Regions from separate parts of the Herbaspirillum sp. C7C8 genome, predicted to be linked through region 1. Evidence: predicted binding sites of a transcription regulator. Region 1 holds the regulator's gene; the other holds the start of a gene.
The links. The regulator FliA, encoded in region 1, starts transcription of late flagellar genes. The targets are predictions, from matches to a motif close to CTAAAGTTTNNNNNNNNNNNGCCGNTA.
Positions count from the first base shown of each region.

Region 2: a site for FliA is predicted at 1,504-1,530, ahead of fliD (flagellar filament capping protein FliD). Genes of this name have one in related genera too.

Region 1 is NZ_JABXGG010000005.1:60,019-63,430, forward strand. Features, by position in the region: gene flhF (flagellar biosynthesis GTPase FlhF) at 1-682, shown strand, start outside; gene HWE01_RS08175 (MinD/ParA family ATP-binding protein) at 717-1,520, shown strand; gene HWE01_RS08180 (RNA polymerase sigma factor FliA) at 1,526-2,263, shown strand; gene HWE01_RS08185 (flagella synthesis protein FlgN) at 2,383-2,841, opposite strand; gene flgM (flagellar biosynthesis anti-sigma factor FlgM) at 2,873-3,193, opposite strand; gene flgA (flagellar basal body P-ring formation chaperone FlgA) at 3,407-3,412, opposite strand, start outside.
Region 2 is NZ_JABXGG010000020.1:49,539-52,950, reverse strand. Features, by position in the region: gene HWE01_RS19740 (aspartate aminotransferase family protein) at 1-655, shown strand, start outside; gene HWE01_RS19735 (Lrp/AsnC family transcriptional regulator) at 799-1,293, shown strand; gene fliD (flagellar filament capping protein FliD) at 1,601-3,412, shown strand, end outside.

The DNA of each region.
Region 1 (3,412 bases):
CGCCCTGGTCGGCCCCACCGGCGTGGGCAAGACCACCACCACCGCCAAGCTGGCGGCGCGCTGCGTGATGCGCCACGGCTCCGGCAAGCTGGCCCTGATCACCACCGACGGCTACCGCATCGGCGGTTACGAACAACTGCGCATCTACGGCAAGATCCTGGGCGTGATGGTCCACTCGGTCAAGGATGAGACCGACCTGCGCATCGCTCTGGAAGAGTTGAAAGGCAAGCACACCGTGCTGATCGACACCGCCGGCGTGGGCCAGCGCGATCAGATGGTGGCCGAGCAGGACGCCATGCTGGCCGGTGCCGGCGTGGACATCAAGCGCCTGCTGTGCCTGAACGCCACCGCCACCGGCGGGACCCTCAACGAAGTAGTGCATGCCTATTCCAGCTCCGGTCTGGCCGGCTGCATCATCACCAAACTCGATGAAGCCGCCACCATCGGCAATGTGCTCGATGTGGTGATCCGCCACAAGCTCAACCTGCATTACGTGGCCAATGGCCAGCGCGTGCCGGAAGACCTGCACGTGGCCAACAAGCTGTATCTGGCCGACCGCGCCTTCAAGCAGAAGCGCGAAACCGCGCCCTTCGAGTTCCAGGAGGGCGAGTTGCCGGGCGTGATCGGGCCGACCGCGATGTCGATGAATGACAAGGGCCTGCGCGAGGTGAGCTTTGGCTAGTTACGACATCGACCAGGCAGCAGGACTGCGCCGGATGCTGGAAAGGCCGGTGCCGCGACTGTTTACCTTCTTCTCCGTCCTCGGCGAGGAAGAGAAGAGCGCCATGCTCATCAACCTGGCGGCCTCGCTGTCCCAGGCCAAGCACAGTGTGCTGGTCGTGGATGGCGACGTGGCCAGTACCGGACTGTTGACGCGCATCGGTTTGCGCCATGACGTGGCCACGCTGCAGGAGGTGGCGCGCATGGAGCGTCCCTTGATCGAGGCTACCCGTCTGCTGCCGGAAGGATTTTCGATGGCGCGCATCGCCCGCCGCAGCGTTCCTTCGGCCACCGACCCGCACGCAGGACGGCTGGCCGAGATCTTCGACAGCCTGATTGGCCAGGCCGAGATCACCCTGGTCAATGGCGTGCTGGCGCGCGACCTGTCGCTGCCGGTGCCGACCATGGAAATGGGCGAGATCGTGATCCAGGTCTCGACCACGGCCTCGTCGATCAAATCGGCCTATGTGCTCCTGAAGAGCCTGAGCGACCGTATCGGTCGCCGTCCCTTCAGTCTCATCGTCAACGATGCCACCGAAGCCGAAGCCCGCACCGTCTATGCCAACATGGCCCAGGCTGCCAGCCGCTACCTGGCGGCGCAATTGAATTTCATGGGGTCGATTCCGGCCGATGACCATATCCGCCGGGCCACCGGGCAGGGCCGGGCGGTGATGGACGTGTTTCCCTTCGCCGGGGCGGCGCTGGCGTTCCAGCGCCTCTCCAAGCGCTTTACGGCGACCCCGGACGCGACCGGCAGCAGCTACCGCATGGCCACCGACGGTGCCAGCCTGGGAGTGTGACGTGCATGTATAACGTCAAGGGAAAAAAGGGCAAGAACGATGTGCTGGAGCAGCATGCGCCGCTGGTCAGGAAGCTGGCGCATCAGCTCAAGGCCAAGCTGCCCCCCAGCGTAGAGGTGGACGACCTGATCCAGGCCGGCATGATGGGCCTGCTCGACGCCGTCAACCGCTATGAGGAAACCCATGGCGCGCAGTTTGAGACCTATGCCGTGCAGCGTATCCGTGGCGCCATGCTCGACGAACTGCGCAGCAGCGACTGGCTGCCGCGCAGCATCCGCCAGAATGCGCGCAAGGTGGAAGAGGCCATGCAGACCCTGCTGCAGCAACTGGGCCGCCAGCCGCAGGAGGCGGAAGTGGCGCAGCACATGAAGATCAGTCTGAGTGATTACCAGGCCCTGCTGACCGACTGTGGTGGCCATCAACTGATTTATTACGAGGACTTTCACGACGACGAGGGCGGTCATGAGCACTTCCTGGACCGCTATCAGACCGGCGAGGGTGAGGATGATCCGCTGCAGACCCTGATCAACGGTGGTTTCCGTGAAGCAGTGGTGGATTCCATCAAGGCCCTGCCCGAGCGTGAGCAGCTCCTCATGGCGCTGTACTACGAGCAGGAAATGAACCTCAAGGAAATCGGTGCGGTCATGGGTGTCTCCGAATCGCGCGTATGCCAGCTGCACAGCCAGGCGATTTCGCGCATGCGTTCCTATCTGCGCGAGCATTCCTGGAGCGGGGTGGCCTGAGTCCGCAGTACGACAATGAGCAGCATGCCGTATTTGCCGATGCCTCATTTGCAGACACGTTAACGACAAAGCCCGGCCATGCCGGGCTTTTTGCTGGTACCGCGCCTGAGCGGGAAGCGCTACACCACACCCAGTCGACGGCCCGAGGATTTGATGCTGTTCTGACCGTCGGGGCCATAGAAATTGCCAGTGCCGGTCTTGCCTTGCAGAATCGTGAGTGCGCTCTGGTTGATGGAGAGCTTCTTGCCGATCAGCAGGCCATTGACGCGGTTCAGTTCCTTGGCATCCTGGGCCAGTTCGAAGAGGCCGGCCCAGAGATCGCGGTCGGCCTCGCTGGCCTGTTCATTCATCCACTTCTGCATGCCGGCTTCATCTGCGCTGTAGCCCAGCGTACCCAGCAAGGCATGACGGTTGCCAGCCAGGGTGGACATTTCAGCAACGATGGCAGCTTTTTCGGAAATGATGTCGGTCAGCCCTTCCGCAGTGGCTTCGGCCAGCAGAGCCTGTTCCTGGGTCAGTTTTTCCACCAGGCGCGACATGGCAGCGTGTTCCTGGGACAGTTTGCTGGCCGGATTCATGCGAAAGATCCTCTGCAAAAACGAAAGGTGATCAGGCCGGGCGGGCGCTGATGAGGGTCTTGACGGTATCGATCAGGCCATTGGCGACCTTCTCGGGATCGATCTGGAAGGTGCCATTGGCAATGGCGGCCTTGATCTCGGCCACTTTCTTGGCGTCAAAGCTGCTGCTCTTGCTGTCGCCCTTGGTTTCCAGCGCCTGGTAGGTGCTGGACAGGCGCACGCTGTCCGAGGTGGCGGCGGTGGCAGCCGCGCTGTTGCCGGCGGCAGCGCCGCCCTGGGCGGTGGTGCGGGCTTGCGTCTGCGTCTGCTCGGTGTTGAGGGCAGCGGATTTGAGGGCGTCGTTAACGTTCACGGCAGTATTCCTTGTAGGGTGGGGGCGCAGCGCACCCGCCTGTCGTATGGATTATCGACCAGTTCTGGGCAAACTTTAACATTCCCGCACCTGAAATCAGCGCATTTCGGGTACTTTTCTTCACATTCCTGCCAGGGCGATCCGCTGCGTTCCGCCTGGGCATTGTTCTCCGGGAAATTGCTTCATATCAATAAAGAAACCGGCCTGGCCGGCTCAATA
Region 2 (3,412 bases), on a different contig from region 1:
GCTGGCCTGCAATGCACTGGACATTCTGTTCGTGGTGGACGAAGTCATTACCGGTTTCGGCCGCACCGGTCCGATGTTCGCCTGCCTGGATGAGGACGTGCAGCCCGACCTGATGACCATGGCCAAGGGCCTGACCGCGGGTTACGCGCCCATGGGTGCGGTGATGATGTCGGACCGCGTCTACAACGGCATCGCCGATGGCGCCCCGATGAGCACCGTGGTCGGCCATGGCCAGACCTACTCGGCCCATCCGGTCAGTGCGGCGGTGGCGCTGGAGGTCCTGCGGCTGTATGAGGAAGGCGGCCTGCTGGAAAACGGCCGTCGTCTGGAACCGGTGTTTGCCGGTGGCCTGCGCGCGCTGCTGGATCATCCGCTGGTGGGCGATGCCCGCAGCCGAGGCCTGCTGGGTGCGCTGGAACTGGTGGCCGACAAGACGACCAAGGCGCGCTTCGCGCCGGAACTGAAGCTGCATGATCGCATCTTCCAGGTGGCCTATCGGCACGGGCTGGTGTTCCGCGCCTTTGGCGACAACATCCTCGGCTTCGCACCGGCGCTGTGCTATACCGAAGACGATTTTGCGCTGATGTTTGCGCGTCTGCGGGCCATCCTCGATGAAGTGCTGGCCCAAGCCGAGGTTCGCCAGGCCGTGCGCTGAAGCGGCCAATGCGAGTATCGCCTCCTGCCCGATGGGGAAATCACGGCGGGAGGGGTTAAAATGCCCTGCTACATCCTGCCGGACTTCGCTGCGTGGCACACGCGCGCAAGACCGGCAGGCTGAGTCGAATAACCCGAGGCAACATGATGACTAACGGCGCGTTGAAACTGGACCGGATCGATCTGAGGATTTTGTGTCACCTGCAGCAAAATAGCCGCATTACCAATGTAATCCTGGCCGACGCCGTCGGCCTCTCCCCCAGCCCCTGCCTGATCCGCGTCAAGCGCCTGGAGAAGGCTGGCTACATCAGCGGCTATGGCGCCTATATCCGCCTGGAAAAGCTGGCCGACGTCCAGATCGTCTTCACCGAAGTGACGCTGTCGGACCATCGCCGCGAAGACTTCGCCAAGTTCGAAGCCACCATCCGCAATGTCGATGAGATCATCGAATGCCATCTGGTCAGCGGTGGCTATGACTACCTGCTCAAGTTCATGACCCGCAGCGTGGTGCACTACCAGAGCGTGATCGAGTCGCTGCTGGAACAGAACCTGCGCATCGAAAAGTATTTCAGCTACATCGTCATCAAGTCGCCGTTCATCAAGCACCACTACCCGCTGGAAAAGTTCATCCAGACCTGAGTCCGCTGGCGGGCCATCGCCCGTTGGCGGGCCGCGCGGCCCCTTCTGCGCAAGTTCCTTCACTTCGCCCCGCAAGCGCCGTCCCCGCGCGCCTGCCCCTGGCGGCTGCCTGAGCCGCCATCACGACAGGCCGCAACGACCCGCTTGCAGCATCTCCATCGAATCTCCACAAAAACCCCCGGAAATCCCCCCATCGGTCAGCAAACTGTCCTTTACTTTTGTAAAGATGCGCCGTTAACCTTCGGGTGTGCTGACGGACCGTCAGTTTCTCAAATTACAAGAAAATCATCGTTATTCAGGGGTCAACATGGCAACTTCCACGGGGACGGTATCGACATCGGCCGGTCCGCTTGACGTCGCGACGCTGGTCAATCAGCTCATTGCGGTGGAGAGCAAATCCAGACTCACACCACTGAAGGCCAAGGAAAGCGGGTTCAATACGCTCATCTCCGCCTATGGTTCGCTCAAGAATGCGCTATCGAGCTACCAGAGTGCGTTGAAGCTCATGACGGCAGCCAGCTTCAGCGCCCAGAAGACCACCGTCTCCAACGCCGGCGCCGGCAGCAACCTGACCACCGATCCGTTCACGGCCGAGGCCAACAGCGACGATTCGACCAAGGTCCTGGCGCAGAAGCTCAAATCCGGCGGCTATGCCAGCGGCACCACCTTCAATGCCGGCGACTCCATCGCCATCAAGGTCGGCACCGGCTCGCCCCGCTTCATCACCTTGCAGGCCAATGCCACGCTGGCCGGGGTGCGTGACGCCATCAACGCCGCCAAGGCGGGCGTGTCGGCCTCCATCGTGACCGATGGCAGCGGCGCCCATCTGGTGCTGGAAGCCAATACCGGCGGCACGGCCAACACCATCAAGCTCACGGCCAACAATTCGCTGGCGGGGCTGAACTACGACCCGGCGGTCGCGGGCTCGGTCACCCAGATCCAGGCCCCGCGCGACGCCACCAAGGCCGCCGCCGGCAAGTACAGCATCGGCGTGAACCAGCTGGCGCAGGCGGTCAAGGTCAGTTCGGCCGGCATCGCACCGGGCACGACCTTCGACAATGGCGTGCTGGCCATCAAGACCGGCAACGGCTCGACCACCCTGATCCAGCCCAAGTCCAACACCTTGGCCGGCGTGCGCGACGCCATCAATGCCAGCGAGGCGGGCGTGAATGCGGCCATCGTCAGCGACGGCAGCAACGACCACCTGGTGCTGACCGCCAAGGACAGCGGTGCGGCCAACAGCCTGCGGGTGAGCGGCACGGGCAATTTCGCGGTGTTCAACTTCGACCCGAGCGGCACCGTCACCACCACCGGCGTGGCGACCAACCAGACCTATGGCACGGGCAGCCTGACGCTGCAGGTGGGCAGCACGTCCTTCACCATCAACCCGAGCGATCTCGACAACAGCGGCGCGATCGGACTGAACGACGTGATGAAGGCCATCAACGATGCCGGCACCGGGGTCACCGCCAGCATCAGCAATGACGGCAGCAAGGACCATCTGGTGCTGACCCCGGCCGGCAATGCGCCCATCAAGCTGGTCGGCAGCAATGACTACGCCGACCTGGCCGGCAGCAGCATGGGGCAGTTGGCCAAGGCGCAGGATGCCCGGCTGACCATCGATGGCGTGGCCGTGACCAGCACCACCAACAAGGTCAGCAATGCGATTTCGGGGGTGACGCTCAATCTGACCAAGCTCACCACCCCGGCCGACGACTTTTCGCTGTCCGTCACCAACGACACCAGCGGTCTGACCACGGCGGCCAACAGTTTCGTGAGCGCCTACAATACGCTGGCCAAGGCGGTCGCCAACCTCACCAGGCAGACCCCGTCCACCACCAAGGGCCAGGCCAGTACCGGCTCCCCGCTGGCAGCCGAGTCCTCGGTACTGAGCATGATGGCGCAGATCCGCAGCACCATGCTGGGTGCACTGGGCGCGGACGGTCGCATGAATCTCTCGCTGGTGGGGATCTCGTTCCAGAAGGATGGCACGCTGGCGCTGGAGGCCAGCAAGCTGACGGCGGCGGGCAACAAGGATTTCGAGGCGGTCAGCAATCTCTTCAGCGGCGCCGGCGGCGTGGTACCCAAGCTGCAGAAGGTGATGGACAGCATCCTCGGC